One region of the Roseobacter litoralis Och 149 genome, then DNA from elsewhere that is predicted to be linked to it. Evidence: riboswitches for the same ligand, from Rfam matches in the RefSeq annotation. Region 1 holds a riboswitch; each other region holds the start of a gene.
The links. Region 1 has a riboswitch for thiamine pyrophosphate ahead of RLO149_RS04270 (winged helix-turn-helix transcriptional regulator). Riboswitches for the same ligand answer to the same signal wherever they lie in the genome.
Positions count from the first base shown of each region.

Region 1 (6,973 bases):
ATTTCGGAAGGCTGTGGGGGTCTGGCCGTAGATGTCCTTAAAGGTGCGGGAAAAACTGCGGTCGTTGGAATACCCGACATGGGCCGCAATCTGAGCAATGGGCAGGTCGGTACGAAGAAGAAGCATGGTGGCCTTATGCATGCGAACGGACCGGATGATCTGCGCGGGCGACGCCCCCATGATCGCGGTGAAGACCCGGTGCCAATGGAACCGTGACATTGCGGCCACGTCCGCAAGTTGGTCCAGCGACAGATCATCCGCCGCTTGGGTGTGGATGTAGTCAATGACCCGCAGAATGCGGTCCATGTGGGGGTGGGGTTTGGGTGCGTTGTTGCTCATAGGGAAACCATAACAGCGACCATATGCACAAATCTTGCTGAATTACGCAGGCGGAGGGAATCCTTCCGAAAAGTCCACGATGTTGGTCCAAAGCTGCTGCAAGATGAACGAACGACAGGTCTAGAGATGGTGCCATGGCTGGGTTTGCCATCTAGCGGACGTCTGATTTGAGCCGTTCACAACGGTGCATCGCTGGCCCAAAGTCGATGATACCGCAAGGCGGAAAATGGCTGGAAAGAGCCCATCCTGACCGATGATAGGCCGTGCGCGAACGTCAGCTTCGAACAACGGTGACAGCGGCATAAACGACGATCCATGCAAAGAAGGCCGTCAGAAGCCGCGTCATGGTTGTTTCCCCATAAAAACGGAAATGGTTTCAAAATAGCCGGGTAGGATCGCTGCAAGCGCCGTTTTGCTTTTATCGGTCAGCGCCAGACGGTGCGCGCGTGAATCCTCGGGATCGTCACGGCGGGCGAGCAGATCGTCTTTCAGTAGCGAGGTCACAGTCCGGTGCAGTACTGGTTTGGAAACGTCCAGGCGTTGATTGATTTCACTTTGACGAAGACTGTCTGTTTCTGGTTCGCGGTCTATCACAATGAGGATATGGAATTTCAACTGTGAAAGGTTGTGGCTATTAAAGTAGGCATCCAATAGGCGCTCCAGCTGGCTCGCCTCTCGCATCATCGAGAGTGCACGCGCCACGGCATCCACGTCGCCCACGCCAGTCGCTGATACGTAGCCGTCGATCATCATCCGCGTGGGCAATTCCCGAAGAAAGAACATGTTAATCTAAACTGTGCAGTGGCAGGATGCGAGGTGGTTCGGCCAGCCATCCTTCGTAAGATTTGAAGATCGCGGCTGTGTAGGGTTGAGCATGGTGCTGATCGAGCGCATCCTGATCTTGCCATTCTTCGAAAAGATACAGCGTGTCCTGACCCGGTGCCTCGAACAGCTCGAACGAACGGCAGCCTTCTTCCGCGCGAGTCTGGTTCAGAATTTCGATGATAGCTTGCTGAGCATCCTTGAAATGTTCAGGCTTCGGCTTGATTTCAGCGAAGACGAATAGCGAGTTTGACATCTGTTATTTCCTCATTTGTTATCATGATAACTAATAAGTGAGATTGTTAATGTCAATTAGACGGCAAAATACTCTTGAGCTTTCGTTCTCCGAGATGACAGATCTTCCCAAAAAGCACCTTTTGTTGATCGGCTCAAAGAAGCGGATATTGATGTAAGTGCGACGAAGGTCGGCAAAGTTCGCGGCTCCGGGCTGCAATCGAGAAATTGAGGATTCCGCTAAAAGGCGGCTTTGGATCGATCCGCACCAGTTTGACCTTCCCAAGGGTGAGATGCAGGGTGAAGCGTAGTTTAACGCTGCATTTTGGAGAGACCAAATGAACGTGGACGGAGGATGCCTTTGTGGGGCTATTACGTATCAGGCTGTTGTAGACCCCGAGCGCTGCGCGATCTGCCACTGCGAGAATTGCCAGATCAACTCGGGCACCGCGTTCGGGTGGGTCGTGCATATCGATGATGGTCAATTCGAACTGACAAGTGGCAGGCTCAAGGTATTCGAAACAGTCGCTGACAGCGGTCGCCGCAGGTGTTTAAGCTTTTGCGGTGATTGCGGAACGCGCATACATGCACAGACGCCGGACGAGCCCGGCACGTTCTTTGGCCTCAGGGTCGGAACTGCACGCCAACGCCATCTGCTCGCGCCGAAACAACAGGTTTGGTGCCGGTCTTCGCATACATGGGTGTTCGATCTCCCAATGATCACGCGAAATGAAATGCAAGGTCGTTAAGAACAGCAGTACAAAGAGGACATACCCGCCCGAACTTGCCAATATCAAATCACTCCGGCACAGCGAGCGGCAGCGATGCGGGCATCGACCGCAGCATCGAGAACCAACTTCGAACAGCGGCTTTGGACCGATTCTATTAAGGAAGCTTTGTGTCGTAATTCCCCATTTTCAGAAGGGCGCGTCGGTAAAATACAAGCGGCATTCATTTTTTGCATCAGGAGTATACCACCGATCCCCATGTTTGGATCTTTATTGCCGCATACCCCGGCGTTGCCTTTTGCGCGTGCCGCGATCTGAAATCCCAGACGTTTGCCCCTAAACGAACGTCCGCAGGGCCCAAAGATATGAACCCGCGGCCGCCCGGACGGCGACAAACCCACTATTCTGCGAGCGGCGCGCATGGGGTGCTGCTCCCAAAATTATATGCCCATGCGCAATAACCTTAAGCATGGGCAGCCGTTCGTCAGTGAAAGGTGAATTCAAGTTGATCCTACCCCCAACGCGACGCTCATTTAAATGTAGAGTTCTCTCAATCCTGCTCAGCTGCCCTAAATGGAAAGCAAAACTGAGTAAGTCTTTTCGGGATGTTCCAATTCATGATCATTTATCCAAAGCCTCAGATGAAGGCCGTGACGGCAGATGTAATCGCGCCAAACAACAACTTCTACATCTTTACGGTTCGTTGCGACTCCCTCTTGGACTGCAATACATGGGCTAATCAAAACTTACCCCTTCAGCGATATTCTATCGTTTGAAAACACGTTATTGATAACTCCTTTACCTGTGAACGATGTAACCAAAATATGGACTAAAAATTTCTCAGTTTATGTGCGGAAGTATTATTCAGTTGATCTGTCCCGCTTTCGTGCCGCTCCTATTAACCATTTATGCAGCCTTTGCTTCGAAGGCCAAGGGGCTTTTCCAGCCGGCTGCTGAGCGGTGCCTGCGCGGATTGTAACAGCCGTTCGGGCGCAAGGTTTTCTGACAATCGTGAAAACAGTATTGGCCGCCGCACTCGGAGTGGTGCCCTCTCGGCAGATTGCTGTGCAACCGACTGCCGGGTAACAAATGCGTCCCCTCGGCGGTGACCATAGCTCCCCAAAGACAGATCGAACCGCTCACGCATGTGCGCAAGCACCACAGTATCTTTCGCAGGCTTTGGCTGAGCGGACGTTTGCGGAACGCTCGAAATGGCAGCGGACCGCTCATAAGTTCGAGGAGGTGCCAAACCATTTGACCCGTCTGATGGAAGCTCCTATTCGAGATTTACCGGGGGCGCTTTGCAGCTGAGATGTACCCTTAGAACCTGAACCAGATAATGCTGGCGGAGGGAGGACACAGAGCATGAAATCGGCTTTCCTGTTCACCTTTTGTCGTCAAGAAAGACGCCCGAAAGTGCATGAATTGAGTACTGCTCGCAAGAATAGCTGGTTTACTGACCTGCACAACAAAGAGCTGCGACTGGCCTTTATATTCCACCAAAATCGACACGAATGTATCCCGGCACTCTATCACAGTCGCTTACGAGCCCTCTCCTTGGAGAGCTTCACAAAGCATTTCTTGGTTCGGGTCGGAATAGACCATGAAGGTAACAAATCACACGTTTCCCGAGCGTCTCCAGTGATCTCTGCCATTTTTGAAGCGGGCGGCAAAACCAGACGCAGAATATGAATTATTCGGTCAATTTACAACGTGAATTCAAATAATTGAAGCCAAAGCGCATTTAAAATCACCGCACCAAACAGCACCGTTTCGCTTATCGGAATTGCGAGTTGGATAGCAGGAATCAACAATGATAAGAAACTGGGATACCAGTCTGTGGAGCAGGATCGTTGCAAACTAGGATATTCAAAATCTTGGAAACTGTGGCGAAACACGGCCCGATTACCTTGGATGAACTCGCTCAAAAGACGGACATCAGTCGATCCGCTACCTTTCGCGGATTAAAAAGGCTGGAAGACGGTGGGTGGATAAGGCTCAGGCTGAATGGGCGCCAATATGTGCTCACATCGAGAGTCGAGCAAAGGTTGAATTCGAAAGTTGAGCCAAAGAAAGAAATCGAGCAGCTCACACCGGTTATTTCCCAGAGCATCGATTTGAAGTCGATAAGAACACGTATTTTTCAACAAGAAACGACCGTGTCAGCTGAGCTGGTCGATGACAGCATTTATAATTGCTCTGAACGATGTGATCAAATGATGGCTGCTGATTGTTGTCGCTTCCTTTTGAAGGTTCTTCAGTATGCAGGGTTTGCGGTGGGCAAACCACAGCTGGATCAGGCGCAACTTGTCAAAGCCCAAGATTTACTGGGGAAGCTTGAGCGATGTGATTTTGCAATCGTGTCTGATCATCGGTTTTTGTGGTTACCTGTTTTTTCCCGGTCCTCCGAAGTATTTCTGTTATGTCTGTCTTGTCGGAATTTTGGTCATATCGACAGTAAAGTCGGCCATAAACTTGTGGGAGATCTCAAGGAAAATGCATATGCTACAGGTCTGATAACATTTCAAAACCTGAAAACGCAGCGGCTCGGAACAAGCTCGGTTTATTGAAATGCTCTCAGCGCGATTGCCCCTGCTGCGACGAGGCAAGCAGCCCGGCATATGAACGAAAACACACCGCGCCGGATACTGTTCCGTTTTTCGGTAGCAGCGCTTAGAAACGGCACATGCGCCTCGCCGCCTCGACCGTCCCTGATGTGAAAACAATGGTTTTTGTCACTTATGTCTTTTGGGCGTGTGCTAACATCTGAATCGCCGCCTAGAAACTCATCGAAAACATGCTCACCGTTACATCGGATATTCTCAACCATGATGATCGTTCCTTTCGCTATGGTTAAGACGACTGGACGCGACCTCGTGTGTGGCCTCATTTGCTAATCTCAGGAAAGTCTTGTCCCCGTCGGGGGCAGCAGCAAACACAGCATCTAATTCATACTCGTTTGTCCGAAGACATTGGTGGACCGTTGGCAGCTTTATCACGTCAACTGCAAATGGCTGTATCCCTCCTCTAGGTGAAGCAGTGTCTGCGCTACAACACGCGGGGACCCGGTAAGCTCGCGGCCAGAAACCCTCTGTCGATGGTCCCTCCAAGGTTTCCATCAGTGATTTCTCCAAAGGAATGAGAACACCAGTTGAAAGAGCTTCACCCAAAGATAGATACCGGGTGGGATGGAGATAAACACCCAGACGATAAGGTTCATTTTCGGTTTCATCTTGGCATGTCCCTTAGATAGCTTTGCCCGAGTTCAACGGACCGGTCTGATCCGGGAAATTTCACGGATTGCGCCGATCGGGCAATTTTGGCATTTCGGATTTTGGGATGGCGGTTGCCACGGTTTCCGAAGCTCAGTTCCGCTTCGGAAACACAAGCACTCTGTGTTTTGGCTGTCGGTGGTATTTTGCCAATTGCCGACACTACAGAGAAGTGTGACAGCGTTGCGTTATGCGTTCAGGCGCTATCAGTAGCCCTGAGGTCGGAGCGTGCAGGTTGCCTGAACATCAACCTGTCGGTTATGATTTCGCCTAACATAAGATAGATAAGCCCCGTTTTCGTGGGCACCTTGCAGCGTTTCTAGCGCCGCTGACGTATAGGCGTAATTTTGCTGTCAGTTTCCTCAACTCAACACACCATAATGGGTGCTATTGCGTCCAATTAGCCAGTTGGCGGACGCTCCTTTGGAGGTCATTCCGCAAAGTGGGATGGTGGATTCGGGATACCAGCGATTCCCGCATACCGAGTGCACGGGTCATGTTTTGGATGCAGTCCGAAAGCCACATGATGCCAAAAACCACTCAAAGGAGAATGTCATGTCACAAGCCAACAAATACGAGCAGCAGATGCTGGATTTGATAAATGCAGACCGTGCAGAAGTCGGCCTGGATCCTTTAGTATTCAACGCAGACCTCAATGAAGCCAGTGAAGACCACAGCGTATGGATGCTCGACAATGATCGCTTTAGCCATACGGGTGCTGACGGATCCAATTGGCGTGAGCGCATCGAGGCTTCAGGCTATGAATTGGAAGGAAACTGGAAAACCGGCGAAAACATAGCATGGGTCAGCGAAGCCGGTGACAATGGCATGTCAGACGAAGTTGCCCAGCTGCACACCAACCTGATGAACAGCCCTGAACATCGCGCAAACCTCTTGAACCCGGACTTCACGGAAATCGGGATTGGTATCGAGGCCGGTGATTTTGTTGACGACGGGCAGACGCTGGACGCGGTATTTGTCACCCAGAACTTTGGCACAACGAGCGCAAATACCGTCGTACTTCCCGATGCAAGAGCGGACGCGTCGACCGTGGTTGAACCAACACCTGCCGTGGTTGAAGACACAGCACCTGCAGAACCGGAAGTGGCGGAACCAGAAATCACTGCCGGAACCGGCTTTGATATCAAACAGTTCATAGCTTCACGAGGTTTCAGCACAAATCAAGAGACAGACGAAGACGTCGAAGAGATGAGCACGAGCAGCTCAACCACTCAAACCACCAGAAGCAGCATCGAAACCACTGCGGTCGCCAGCCAAGCGGATGGTCCATCGGTCCAGCTTGAGACCGAAGGTAACGTCAGCGGCGGTAGCTCGGCCACAGTCGATGACATAACCGCAGAAGAATTCGTGTCAGAACAATCCACTGATCCGGTCATCGCATCCGCGCAAGACGCCCCGGTTGTGGAAGAAGTGCCTGCCACAGTCGAGCAGGCGCCCCCTGCGGAACCAGAAATCACTGCCGGAACCGGCTTTGATATCGAACAGTTCATGGCTTCACGAGGTTTCAGCACAAATCAAGAGACAGACGAAGACGTCGAAGAAACGAGCACGAGCAGC
Region 1 covers NC_015730.1:932,437-939,409, reverse strand. Annotated here, with positions in the region: gene RLO149_RS04285 (AraC family transcriptional regulator) at 1-339, opposite strand, end outside; gene RLO149_RS04280 (MarR family winged helix-turn-helix transcriptional regulator) at 682-1,092, opposite strand; gene RLO149_RS04275 (putative quinol monooxygenase) at 1,124-1,417, opposite strand; gene RLO149_RS24460 (GFA family protein) at 1,734-2,144, shown strand; TPP riboswitch at 3,406-3,494, shown strand; gene RLO149_RS04270 (winged helix-turn-helix transcriptional regulator) at 3,977-4,693, shown strand; gene RLO149_RS22845 (CAP domain-containing protein) at 5,951-6,973, shown strand, end outside.

Region 2 (6,973 bases), 1.4 Mb from region 1:
GAACGGATCGCCGCCACATCGGCCGCATCAAGGTCTTCCTGACCCAAATGCACCCAGTCGCAATCCAGATCAATGGCCAGCTGCCAGTGATCATTGACCACCAGCAGTGCACTATGGGCACGGCACAACTCGCGGCTTTCGGTCAGTTGGGCGCGCAGTGCATCTTGCGGCTGGTCTTTGATGCGCAGTTGCACGAGCTTGACCCCCAAGGGCAGCATGCGCCGCAGCCAGGCCACATCATCAAAGATCGGGTAAAAGCGGGGCAGCGTCATAGCATGGCCTTTCCAAAGACGGGCGTGGACGGCGCCGCCATGTCGCGTGCATCCATGGGATCAGCACCGGCGGCCAGCGCGCCTGCTTCGACCGCCAGAGCAAAGGCGCGCGCCATCGCCGCTGGATCGCCCGCTTTTGAAACGGCTGTGTTCAACAAAACCGCGTCATAGCCCAATTCCATCGCTTGGGCCGCATGGGAGGGCAGTCCAAGACCTGCATCCACGACCAGTGGCGTATCGGGAAAATGGGCGCGCAGGCTGCGCAGACCGTAGATATTATTCAGGCCCAAGCCGGTGCCGATGGGCGCGCCCCATGGCATCAAAACCTTGCAGCCGACCTCAACCAGCCGCTCGCACAGCACCAAGTCTTCGGTGCAATAAGGGAACACTTCAAACCCGTCCTCGGCCAGTTGTGCGGCTGCTTCGAGAAGCCCGAAGGGATCAGGTTGCAAGGTGTCGGCGTGGCCGATGACCTCAAGCTTGATCCAGTTGGTGTCGAACAACTCGCGGGCCATCTGGGCAGTGGTCACGGCCTCGCGCACCGAATAACAGCCTGCGGTGTTGGGAAGCACGGCGACACCCAGATCCCGGATCAACGCCCAGAAATCCTGCCCCGCCTGATCACCACCCGCCTCGCGCCGCACTGAAACCGTGGCAATCCCTGCGTCCGAGCGGCGAAAAGCATCCGCCAAAATTGCGGGCGACGGGTATTGCGCGGTGCCCAGCATCAGCCGGGATGTCACTTCTGTGCCGTAGAAAGTGGGCATTCTATCCTCCTTGTCGAGGGGCCACGATTTCAACGCGGTCCCCCTCTTGCAGAGTATGTTCTGCGCGCTGATGCTTGGACACGAACGTCTCGTTGAGCGAGGTGGCCACCTTGGCCTCACCCTTCCCCAGGGCATCCAAGAGCGCGACCAGTGTGAGCGCGCCGGTCTCAAGTGCTTCACCGTTCACGATGATCTTCATACCAAACCTCCGGTATCTTGCCCTTTAGCAACAGGTCCGAGGTCATCTGCGCCACTGCAGGTGCAAGCAGAAAACCGTGCCGAAACAGACCATTTACATAAATCACATCACCAATCCGCCGGATGCGCGGTTGGTTGTCTGGAAAGGCAGGGCGCGCATCAACGCCAATTTCCAACAGCTCTGCCTCACCAAAAGCGGGGTGCAGGGCGTAGGCCGCATTCATCAATTCCATAACAGACCGCAGCGTCGCGCGCCCGCGTTCGCCGGTTTCGATCTGGGTCGCGCCCAACATGAAGACACTGTCGCCACGCGGCACGATATACAGCGGGAATCGCGGATGAAGCAGTCGGACGGGGCGCGACAGCGTCGCGTCGGGGCAGCGGACCACAAGCATCTCGCCCTTCACGCCGCGCAAATCTGTGAGGGTATCGCGCGCAGCAAGCCCGCGGCAGTCAATCACCTGACCTTTGATGTTACCGCCAAACCCCACGCCTCTTTGCTCCAACCGCGCATGCAGCGCGGTCAGTGTCGCGCGAGGGTCAAGATGTCCCTCATCTGCCAAGAATAGCGCCTTGGAATAGCGTTCGGCCAAAAGCGGCTCGCACTCAGCGATCTGCGTTTTTGACAGCGATGTCGCGGTCGGCGCGCGGCGCGCAAAAGTTGCCAGATCGCTTTGATCGCGATTAAGTGCGACAACGAGCGTGCCCTCGTGATGTACAATCCCGCCTTGGCTTTCCCACCACCTTGCAGCTTTGCGGCCTTGGCGCACGATCTCGGGCTCTGCGCTCACGCCTTCGCAATCGGGCGCCAGCATGCCGCCCGCCCACCAAGAACAGGCATGATCGCCCGGCGCGCCTTTGGGATCAATGAGCGTGACCTGCGCGCCGCGTGACGACAATTCTGCCGCCACTGCCAACCCGCAAACGCCGCCGCCCAGAATGGTGAATGGGCCGCTCACTTCCAAAACGCATGAAAGTGATGAACGGGCCCATGACCCCGCCCGACGTGCAATTCATCGGCACGCAAAATCGCTTGATGTAGCCAGGTGTGCGCACGCGATACCGCATCACTCAACGCCATACCCTGCGCCAGGCCCGCAGCGATTGCAGAGGAATAGGAACATCCCGTGCCGTGGGTGTTGCGGGTATTCACTCGTGGGGCCGAGAAGGCTTGCGTTCCCGTTTGCCAGACAAGATGATCGGTGCAGGTCTCTGCGTCGGCATGTCCGCCTTTCATCAAAACTGCACCGACGCCAAGTTCGAGAAGGGCGGACGCCTGCGACTGCGTGCTGCCCTCGCCGACCAGTTTCGCTGCTTCAGGTAGGTTGGGTGTAAGCAGGGTCGCGCGTCCGAAAAGTGAAGATTTCAACGCATTTATCGCGCTATCGGCCAGCAGAGTATCGCCTGATTTAGCAACCATCACGGGATCAAGCACAACTGGCCCATCATAGCCCGCCAGCGCATCCGCCACCGTTGCAATCAGCGACGGTGTGCCCAGCATTCCGATCTTGACCACGTCAATATCGATATCATCCAGAACGGCTTTTATCTGCGCAGCAACGACCTCATCCGGGATCGGATGAATGGCTGTGACAGCATTGGTGTTCTGTGCGGTAACCGCCGTCACAACAGAAGCAGCATAAACACCCATTGCGGAAAAAGCCTTGAGATCGGCCTGAATACCAGCCCCACCACCAGAGTCGGAGCCAGCAATCGTTAACGCCTTTGCTACCACGTCGTAGCCCCTCGGTTTAAGAGTCAGGAAGCTAAAGGGCGCAGGACATCACGGATGCGAGTTCCGCGAGCTGTTCCCTCCGCCGGTCCTAACCGGTTCAGGTTCAATGGGTTCGCAGCTTGTGCATCTCAGCCCGGTTAAGGGCACCCCAACAGATATAGATCTACGTGTAAGTTGATCGCGCAGAAGCGTCAAATGGTTAAAAGGATCTCAGGAGAATTGTTCTGAATGTCTACGAAATTGATCTTCGAAAGAGAAAAAGGGCCGCGACCATCTATGTTCTGTCACGCGACACCAAACGGTTTCCTAAAGCTGACACGGATGACTGCTTTTTGCACCGCCTCGCAACGCAGATCTTTTCGTGCATGCAGAATTTTTTACGCTGCAAACACACCCAGTACAATTCTAGCATGTCGGCTGCGAGCTCAAACCTGTCGTCGGCACCTTCGCAGCATCGACGATACGCAATGATGAAGGGCCTTTGAGAACGGCCCCAACCAGCCGTTCATCGCGAGAACCGTTGCCGTATTGCAGCTTCCCCGGAGCGGCGTTGATCGATTGCGCAGCATTTCCAACATTAACGTGCACTCATCGCACAAAACGAACTCTCGCAAGCGTAGCTTTAATTACCGCCATGCGACCTCACTTGCTCCGGGTTCGGCGCATTTATACCTGTCAATCGCCGCTACCTCGGCGCTTCGCAACGTCCGTGAGACCCCGAGCCAGCAGGTCGAATACGATCCGGATACGGCGGCTGGTCTGTAACTCCCGATGGGTAACCAGCCAGATTGGAAACTCAAGCGAGGGGAAATCCGACAAGACCTTTTCTAAGCCCGGTTCAGCCTCACCTAACGTTTCGGGCTGCATCGAGACGCCATAGCCCGCTTTTACCAATTCCCATGCGACGACACCGCTCTCGCTCGACATCACAAAGCTCTCTGCGCGAACGGGCACGCCCATGTTATGCAGCGGGGCCATCAAGCGCTCAGGATCAGCATTTCCGACGAAATCGAGGGTCGCCACATCACGCGGCGTATGCGGGCGACCTGCGCGATCAAGATAGTCAGTCGCGGCATAGAGATTGGCGCGAAAGTCGCCCAAATGCCGTGCAATCAGGTCCGGCTGATCTGGGCGGACGTGGCGTATCGCGATGTCCGCCTCGCGCTGTGTCAAATTCTGCATCTCGCTTGATGCATGGATGCGGACGCGGATGCCGGACGCCGTCTGTCGCAACGGCTTGAGTACGCCGGGCAGGATTGCTGCGGACAAGAGGTCTGTGCCCGTTACAGTAACTTCACCCGAGACTTCCTGTGATTTACCGTCGGCCACCATCGAGATGAGCGTCGCAGCCTCACCCATGGTACGCGTGTGATCAATCAGGTCGCGCCCTGCTTCCGTCAAGGTAAGACCACGGACGCTGCGCTCCACCAGCGTCACGCCAAGTGCCTCCTCCAACGCACCGATCTGCCGTCCTATCGTCGGCTGCGTTGTCTTCAACACGCGCGCCGCGCCGCTGAACGAGCCCTCCTCAGCTGTCGCGAGGAAGGCGCGCACCTGATTCCAATCGAAGGAGATAGCCTGCCAGTTCATCCATCAGCGTATAGCAGGTGGACGAATTTAGGCAATCGACCTTTCACGAGCGCATGGATGATACCGACTGCGAAACGAGATCAACCCGGTCTTAGCCATTGAAAGCGACACAATGTACTTCGCAGTTTTTTCTGACTGGCGCATCCGCGTTGCTTCAAACCTGAAGTGCAACACGCAATGGATGCCGACATGACTGCCGAAGCCTTCTGGGACCGGCATGCGCCCAAGTACGCGAATAAGCCTATCGCTGATGTCTCCGCCTACAAAGAAAAGCTGGATTGCGTCACCGCGCTTCTTCGACCGACCGATCGGGTTCTTGAAATCGGCTGCGGGACAGGCGGCACGGCGAGCAAGATCGCGCCTGTCGTCGCTCATGTGACCGCAACCGACCTCTCTGCCGAGATGATCCGGATCGCCCGATCACGATCAGGCGGAGATGGCGCGGGAAAACCGGAATTCCTTCAGGCGGAGGCGGCGCAGCACATTCCTGGCCAACCGTTCGAGATCATTTGCGCGTTCAGCCTGCTGCATCTGGTGGATGACATACCCACCGTGCTGGATGCAGCATTCCACCAAATGAAAACCGGCGGTCACTTCATTTCAAAAACGGTTTGCCTGAAGGACGCGCCGGGCTGGATGCGAGCCATGGTTCGCGTGCTCATGGCCGTGCGGATCGCGCCTAATGTGATCATCTTGAGCAGCGCTGAGTTGACCCGGCACCTGATCCGGGCCGGGTTCGAAATCGAGCAGACGCGGTACTTCGGAAAGAACCGACTGAGCCCCTTTATCGTCGCGCGCAAGCCCGCCTGAGGCAGACCGACACCTTATTCTGAGAGACCGAAGCATGCACATTATCAGCCGTCGCGAATGGGCGTTCCTTGCCCTCGTGTTCCTCTACTCTTTCATCCCGGCAGTCGTCGGTCTGATCCGGCTTCCGGAACTTCTCGGCGCTCCAGCGATCATCCCGTCTAACCCGCGTGCGGTGATCGATCCCCTCCCGATCACATTGCATATCCTCGGCAGTTCAGTTTTCTGCCTTGTGGGGGCTGTTCAGTTCCTGCCGAGCCTGAGGCGCTACCGCCCTGCCCTGCACAGGACGCTCGGGCGGATCGTGGCAGCAGCAGGGTGCATCAGCGCACTCACCGGTCTCTGGATGACCGTGGCCTATGCATTTCCCGACGCCCTGCAGGGACCACTGCTTTACGCGGGAAGGGTCACGCTCAGCCTCGCGATGGTCGCCTTTATCGCATGGGCGATCGTTGCAATCCGGTCGCGAAAAGTCGCCGCGCACCGCGCTGCGATGTTGCGCGCCTATGCCATCGGCCAGGGCGCCTCAACGCAGACCGCGCTCTTTCTGTGCGCGATGGCCTTCTTTGACACCGAACTGCAGGGATTTGCACGAGACCTTCTGATGGTTGGGGCGTGGACCATCAACCTTGCGATTGCGGAACTTCTAATCCGCCGCACCTTTGCGGCGCGCACATCCGACGCCGTGATTTGAACCCGACCGTGCTCCCGGCCAAATACCGGAAAACTCCCAAAACAAAGAAAGAAGACACCGAAATGAAGCGGCTCGAATTCCATAGTCTTCTGTCGGCCTTGTGACTGTTCATATTACTCAACATCATCTTTCACGACACTCACCAGTTTGTCCTCGCGTCCCATATCGAGATGCTGCTGACAGGCCTCTACAACGGCATCGAGATCGCCGAAGGGCTGCTGCTTCTGGGCGGTTTCCTCGTCCAATTGGCGATTGCGATGGTGCTCTCTTCTCTCCCGCTAACCCGCAGGGTCGGTCGTTCTGTCACCTTTCTTGCAGCGATCGTCACGACGGGTACTCTCCTTTCCTCGCCCCCCACCGACATGGATGACACCTTTCCCTTCGTCATCGAGCTGGCAGCCATTGTTGGGATCCTCTGGACCGCGTGGACGTGGCCCAAGCATGAACATGCCGTGCCGCAATCTGACGCAAGTTCTTCGTAAAAATGTGTGCGCACCGCAGACATTTCGAGTGAGTACCGGAAACAACAAGATGTTGGCAAAAACGCCTTTAGGCGATGCGGTTGATCTTTATGACAAACTCACGCCTCGCCATGGCAAACTTCATCATCACTGGCTGCGGCACCGGTAATCTGGCACGTGCATTGATTGCCGAGGGTATGCCCCCGAAGCTGATGACCCTTCTTGGACCCGCCCGCGGCCATGCTTGCACGCTGCCGTTTGAGCCGTCAGACGTTGCAGCGCGGCGACCAAGGCAATGACGCTGAGGATACCGCCCACGATGACTTGCATAACGATTTGTGTGAACAGCATGGCGGTAGAGATCTCGTTGAGTGATGGCCATGCCGCTGGACCAAGCGCCAAGACGGCGAACATAACTCCAAAGGAAGCGATCACGCTTGTGCCTTCGA
Region 2 covers NC_015730.1:4,020,670-4,027,642, forward strand. Annotated here, with positions in the region: gene RLO149_RS19235 (thiamine phosphate synthase) at 1-272, opposite strand, end outside; gene RLO149_RS19240 (thiazole synthase) at 269-1,039, opposite strand; gene thiS (sulfur carrier protein ThiS) at 1,041-1,238, opposite strand; gene RLO149_RS19250 (FAD-dependent oxidoreductase) at 1,216-2,196, opposite strand; gene thiD (bifunctional hydroxymethylpyrimidine kinase/phosphomethylpyrimidine kinase) at 2,193-2,972, opposite strand; TPP riboswitch at 3,030-3,133, opposite strand; gene RLO149_RS19260 (LysR family transcriptional regulator) at 3,648-4,562, opposite strand; gene RLO149_RS19265 (class I SAM-dependent DNA methyltransferase) at 4,752-5,372, shown strand; gene RLO149_RS19270 (DUF2306 domain-containing protein) at 5,407-6,063, shown strand; gene RLO149_RS19275 (DUF6326 family protein) at 6,174-6,545, shown strand; gene RLO149_RS23665 (hypothetical protein) at 6,635-6,823, shown strand.
Region 2: another riboswitch for thiamine pyrophosphate. It lies ahead of thiD (bifunctional hydroxymethylpyrimidine kinase/phosphomethylpyrimidine kinase); the one in region 1 lies ahead of RLO149_RS04270 (winged helix-turn-helix transcriptional regulator).

Region 3 (6,973 bases), 1.3 Mb from region 1:
GCAGCAACATGGGCCTTGTCATCCGCGCTGAGCTTGAGGTTGGGGCGCAGGCCAAGGCTGACGTTTTGCGCAACACTCAGGTGTGGGAACAGGTTGTTGTCCTGAAACAGCATCGCGATGGGCCGATCACCGGGTGCCGCGTCGCTGACGTCCTTGTCCGCCAGATGGATACGCCCCCGGGCAAGCGGGATAAAGCCACTGATCGCGCCCAGTATCGTTGACTTTCCCGCACCAGAGGGCCCGATTACAGCAACTTTGCGCCCCTGTTGCACCGTGAAATCCGCGTCCAACGCAAAGCTGCCTTGGGCGATTGATACGTTGTCAAGTACGAGCATACCAGCGCGCCCCCCTGTCAAAGCTCCAGAAAATGCCAAGTGCCATGGCCAGCAATATCAGCGCAGCACCCGCCGCCGCTTCGGTCTTATAGGCCCCCATCAGGCGATACATCTGCAAGGGCAGCGTTGTGCGATCCGGGTCCGAGAACAGTGCGATGACGCCAAGGTCACCAATCGACAGTGCGCCCGTCAGCCCAGCGGCGAACCCGATCTGCGGCAGCGCACGCGGCAGGATCACCCAGCGCCAGGTGGTCCACCCGGTCATGTTCAGGGTCATGCACAGCCGCCCATGCGACTGTAGCGCCTCGCGAATTCCCGGCACCATGATGCGCAGCGCAAAGGGCAGCGCCATCAGCGTGTTGACCACTGCCGTTACCAAAAGCGACAGGCTGACAGGATCAGCAATCGGGTTGATCAGGATGAACCACCCGGTGCCGATCATCAAAGGCGATGCAGACAGTCCCAAAAGGCCGATAGCCTCAACACTGCCCCGCGCATGGATGGCGATCCAGCCGGCAAGAGGCAGCGCAACGGCCAGCAAAACGCATACACTGATACCCGCCACCCAGAGCGAGGTCAGCGCCGCGCGCCACACCGAGGCGGGCACCTCTGGCAGGCCGATCAGCCCTGACACCGCCACCGAGAACAGCGGCAGCAACAAAAACCCAGCACCGAGCAGGATCGCGACGCCGTCCCCGAACCGTTGCAGACCGCCGCGCCCGTCCCATCGTTGCACCGGCCGGTCCATCCCACCGGTCAGTGAAATCTGCGGGATGATCCAAAGCGCCAGCACGGCAGCGCCGCCCGCCAGAACAAGCTGGATCACCGACAGCAAAGCCGCCTTTGACAGATCGAAATCAAAGCGGAACGCCTGATAGATGGCCAGTTCGATTGTCGTCGCGCGCGGACCGCCCCCCAGTGTCAGAGCAACCGCAAAGCTCGTCAGACAAATCACAAAGATCAAGGCGGCCGCACCGGGCAGAATACGGATCAGCAGCGGCACCTCAATGGTGCGAAAGATAACCCATGGCGACAGGTTCAGTTGCGCGGCAAGGCGAAACCGCTCTGCCGGGATGCTCTGCCAGCCTTGCAGCAACAGGCGTGTGGCCAAGGGCAGGTTGAAGAACACATGGGCCAATACCACACCGTGTAAGCCATAGATCGACACCGGCGGCAAACCCAAGGTGCCAAAGGCGGCATTGACCCACCCATTGCGACCAAATACGGCCAGCAGACCCAGAACCGCGACGATGACCGGCAGGATAAAAGGCGCACCCAGCAAGGTGATCAGCATCTGACGTCCCGGCAGGTCACGCCGCGCCAGCGCACGGGCCAGCGGAATGGCCAGCACCACGGATATCGACGCGGACAGGACGGACTGCACAACAGTAAAGCGGATGGCTTGCCATTCCGCAGCCCCAAAGCCCGCGCTGGCCTCGGCCCGCAAACCGATGCCAAGAAACGCCAACAGGACCGCCGCGACCACCAAGGTGCCCGCAACGATCCCCGCACGTCCGCTTATTGGCTGAGCGCTGCGCGCCATGTCTCAATGGCTTCTGCCTGAAGCGCGGTTGCATCGGCTTCGGAGTAAAACAGCACCTTGTCCGGCAGCGGCAATTGCGCCCAGCCTTCGGGCCATTGATCCTGCGGCAACGCAGATGGCAACGACCAGTTGGCCGCGGGGATCGAGGATTGAAAGCTCTGGCTCATCACATAGGCCATGAAGGCATCGGCCAGTTCAGGCTGATCCGTCGCTGCGATCTTGCCGACGGTTTCGACCATAAAATAGTGGCCCTCGGGGAAAATCGCGGCCTGTCTGGTGAAATCATCCTCGGCAAACATGTGGTAGGCGGGTGAGGTGGTATAACTCAGTACCATGTCTGCTTCGCCATCGGTAAACATGCCGTAGCTGGCCGACCAGTCCTTGGTCACGGTCAGGATGTTCGGCGCGAGCTTTTCCCAGGCCGCGCCTGCGTCATCGCCAAAGACAGATTGCACCCAAAGCACCAGCGCCAGACCCGACAAAGACGTGCGCGGGTCCTGAATGACGATTTTTACATCATCGGGCATGTCCAGCATGGCCTCGAAACTCGCGGGCGGGTTGGCAACTGTCGCTGTATTGTAAACGAAGGCCGCATGCCCGTAGTTGAATGGCAAGAAGGTGTCATCCGTCCAGTCAACCGGCAGTGTCAGCGCCCCGTTGTCTTGCCCGTGCGGTGCAAACAAGCCGGTCGCACGTGCTTTGGATGTGACATCCGACGTCAGACCCATCACGACATCAGCCTTGGTTCGCGCGCCTTCCAACAGCAAACGCGGCACAAGATCACCGGTCGAAAACTGCAGATCGCACCCGCAAATCTCTTCAAACCCGGTTTCGATCATCGGGCCGGGCCCCCATTCGGAGGTAAAGTAATCGCCCGCGTAGACGGTAAGCACGGGCGTTTCAGCCGCAGCCTGCGAGGCCAACACGATGCCAGCAGTTATCAGAGTTCTTCGCATGATCTATCCTTTTCAAATGCGTCGAACGGCGAAAGAGGATGATATGCTCAACCTTCCCTCCGCCGGTTCTAACCGGTTCAGGTTCTACGGGTCCGCGCGCGTGCGCATCTCAGCCGGATTGGCCCCCCGAGGTAAGCAGGGACGTATTACGCGCGGCGGGGCTTGGCAAGCGATAAGGGCTTGAGGCGCTCGGTCTGCGCGGCTAAGCACCTGTGCTAAAGGAGCACCGCCGATGTCGATGAATTCATTTGGCCATCTTTTCCGTGTCACCACGTGGGGTGAAAGCCATGGCCCCGCCCTTGGCGCCACTGTGGATGGCTGCCCGCCCGGTGTCGCAATTGACGCGGGCAAAATTCAGCACTGGCTGGACAAACGCAAACCCGGGCAGAACAAATACACCACGCAAAGGCGCGAGGCGGATGAGGTCAAAATCCTCTCCGGCACCTTCGAAGGGGTGACGACCGGCACGCCGGTTCAACTGATGATCGAGAACACGGATCAACGCTCCAAAGATTACGGCGATATCAAGGATAAATTCCGCCCCGGCCATGCGGATATCACCTATTTCCAGAAATACGGCGTGCGTGATTATCGTGGTGGCGGCAGGTCCTCGGCGCGCGAAACAGCAGCGCGTGTAGCCGCCGGTGGGCTGGCGCGCGAGGCGATCAATGCCATCGCACCGGGGATCGACATCAAAGGTTACATGACGCGTATGGGCGCGCATGAAATCGACCGCTCCCGGTTCGACTGGGATCAGATCGACGCCAACCCCTTCTGGACGCCCGATGCGCAGGCGGCGGATGAGTGGGCAAACTACCTAGATGGGCTGCGCAAGTCGGGCAGTTCCGTAGGCGCGGTGATCGAAGTCGTCGCGCGTGGGGTCCCCGCAGGTCTGGGTGCGCCGATCTATGCCAAGCTGGACACGGATCTGGCCGCCGCGATGATGAGCATCAACGCCGTCAAAGGTGTCGAGATTGGCGAGGGTATGTCCGCCGCCATGCTGACCGGTGAATTGAACGCCGATGAAATTTCGATGGGACCGGATGGCCCAGAGTATTCATCGAACCATTCCGGCGGGATTCTGGGCGGTATCAGCACCGGGCAGGATGTTGTGGTGCGTTTTGCCGTCAAACCGACCTCAAGCATCCTGACCACGCGCAAGACGATCACCAAAAGCGGCGAAGACACCGAGATCATCACCAAGGGCCGCCATGATCCTTGTGTCGGCATTCGCGCCGTTCCCGTTGGTGAGGCAATGATGGCCTGCGTTTTGCTCGACCATCTGCTGCTCCACCGGGGGCAGGTTGGCGAAAATCAGGGTCATATCGGGTAGCAGCCATGCATTCAGCGCCGTGCCCGCGCGCTTGATCTTTGCAAGACGGGCGCGCACAGAAGGCTTATGGCAACCGATCTGACCCAAAACAAACCCGGCCGCGCAATCGCCCTGAAGCTCTGCGCGGTCTTTCTGTTTATGGTCATGGCGGCGCTGATCAAATCCGTATCACCCCATGTGCCACCCGGTCAGGCCGTGTTTTTCCGCTCCTTCTTTGCGCTGCCGGTGCTGGTGCTTTGGTTGTGGCAACGAGGTCAGTTGCGGCAGGGGCTGGTGCCGTCCAATCTGATGGGGCACGTCTGGCGCGGTATTTTTGGCACATCGGCGATGGGGCTGACCTTTGCCGGGCTTGGTCTGTTGCCTCTGCCCGAAGTGACCGCCATCGGGTACGCGACGCCCCTCTTTGCCGTGCTCTTCGCCGCGATTTTCCTTGGTGAGCGCGTGCGCATCGTCAGATTGTCTGCGGTGGCATTGGGTCTGATCGGTGTCATGATCGTCATTGCGCCCCGCTTGTCCGTCGGCGCGGATGCCTTGACATCAGCGGCGACCGTGGGCGCGGTTCTGGTATTGATCGCCTCGATCCTGCGCGCGATGGTCCAGATCCATGTGCGTCGCCTTGTGCAGACTGACACGACGGCCTCCATCGTGTTTTACTTTTCCATCACCGCCTCAACACTGGGGTTGCTCACGCTGCCGTTGGGATGGGCGACGGGGCTGGATGTGCTGACATGGACTGCACCCCCGGCCTGGGTCATCTGGATGTTGATCCTGTCGGGCCTGATCGGCGGCATCGCACAGATCATGGTCACCGCCTCGTACCGTTTCGGCAGCGCGTCCATGCTGGCGCCTTTTGACTATGCCTCGATGATCTTTGCCAGCTTCATCGGATATATCGCCTTCGGCGAGTTGCCCACCGGACCCATCCTCATCGGCGCGAGCCTCGTGATCGCGGGTGGCGTCCTGATCATCTGGCGCGAAAGGCAACTCGGGCTGGACCGCAGCAAGTCCAAACCGAACGTCCCACCGTCCGGGACGCCCTAAAGCGTCATGCGACAAACCCGAAGCACATAACGCTGCCTGAAGTGAAGGATTTCAACGCGTCAGGTGATATGCGATGTTTCTGGTATTTCCTCAGACGCCATGGGACGGGACCGTGTGGCAGGCCGAAGCCTCAATCACCAGACCATCCGGACCAAAACGCAGTGTTTCTGCCGCCTCAACATCGTTCTGGTTGCGATAGGTGATGACAATCATCGCATGACCGATGAACACATTCGTCACGATGAAGGAAAGGCCGGGTTGTTGATCCAGCGCCTTGATCCAATAGTCACGCAGCGCGTCGCGACCTCTGATTTCGCCCTGACCGACCAGCCGCATCGCCTTGCGCGACCGGAACACAACGTCGGGCGCATAATGCGCCATGATCCGGTCGATGGCGTGAGAATTCCACGCGGCCTCCCATTCAACAGCGAAGGCCGCGTAGTCCATTTGGTCAGACTCGTACCAGAGTTTCATAGCCTTGGGCGATGTCGCGGGTCAGGCTGCCGACCTCGAAATTGTAGTCGCCGATTTTTCCAACGGGTGTGACCTCGGCTGCTGTGCCAGTCAGCCAGCATTGTTCAAACCCTTCAAGCTCCTCCGGCATGATATGCCGCTCATGCACTTTGACCTGACGGTCTTTGAGCATTCCGATTACGGTCTGGCGTGTGATCCCGTTCAGGAAACAATCGGGGTCAGGCGTGTGTACTTCGCCGTCCTTCACGAAAAAGATGTTGGCACCCGTCGCCTCGGCCACATAGCCACGATAGTCAAACATCATGGCATCCGAACATCCCTTGGCCTCTGCCGCGTGTTTTGACATGGTGCAGATCATGTAAAGACCGGCGGCCTTGGCATGGCTTGGGATGGTTTCAGGGCTGGGACGTTTCCATTTGGAGATATCCAGCTTTGCGCCCTTCATCTTGGCGTCGCCATAATAGGCACCCCATTCCCATGCCGCAATCGCGAGCCTGACCGGGTTTCGCGCGGAGGCGACCCCCATGTCTTCTCCAGCGCCGCGCCATGCGATGGCGCGCACATAGGCGTCCTGCAGCCCGGATTTTTCCAGCACCTCGACCTTGGCGGCTTCGATCTCGTCGATGGTAAAGGGGATCTCGAAATCAATCATCTGAGCCGACCGCTTGAGGCGTTCGGAATGCTCGCGGCTTTTGAAAATCTTGCCGTTATAGGCCCGCTCCCCCTCAAAGACGGATGATGCGTAATGCATGGCATGGGTCAGAATATGCACATTTGCATCGCGCCAATCTACCATCTGGCCATCCATCCAGATATGTCCGTCACGATCATTATAGGCACCCGCCATGGTTTTTCCTTCCGTGATTACCCATCGCATTTTTCATAAGTTGCGCCGATCGGTCCGCATCGGACATAAAATTGCGCAAAACCTGCGATTCGATATCGCTTCGCTCTTGGAATGTCAACAACACTGACATAAGCTGGGCTGGAACAAAAAAGAATATTTGAGGCATTCAATGGCAGATGGACGCGCAGGCTCCGCCCATCACGGCGAAAACCTTCTGTTTTTGACAGATGAGCAGCTGAGGCAGGGCATCGAGGCAATGTTCTTCGCTTATCGCGGCTTTACGGCCGACCCGGATCGGATATTGTCGGACATGGCCTACGGGCGGGCGCACCATCGGGCGATCCACTTTATCAACCGCGCACCGGGCACAACCGTCAACAACCTGCTCAACATTCTTGGCGTCACGAAACAATCGCTGAACCGTGTCTTGCGCACCTTGATCGA
Region 3 covers NC_015730.1:4,092,591-4,099,563, forward strand. Annotated here, with positions in the region: gene thiQ (thiamine ABC transporter ATP-binding protein) at 1-335, opposite strand, end outside; gene RLO149_RS19625 (thiamine/thiamine pyrophosphate ABC transporter permease ThiP) at 322-1,878, opposite strand; gene RLO149_RS19630 (thiamine ABC transporter substrate-binding protein) at 1,854-2,834, opposite strand; TPP riboswitch at 2,872-2,973, opposite strand; gene aroC (chorismate synthase) at 3,067-4,167, shown strand; gene RLO149_RS19645 (DMT family transporter) at 4,234-5,208, shown strand; gene RLO149_RS19650 (YybH family protein) at 5,299-5,655, opposite strand; gene RLO149_RS19655 (branched-chain amino acid aminotransferase) at 5,660-6,529, opposite strand; gene RLO149_RS19660 (MarR family winged helix-turn-helix transcriptional regulator) at 6,699-6,973, shown strand, end outside.
Region 3: another riboswitch for thiamine pyrophosphate. It lies ahead of RLO149_RS19630 (thiamine ABC transporter substrate-binding protein); the one in region 1 lies ahead of RLO149_RS04270 (winged helix-turn-helix transcriptional regulator).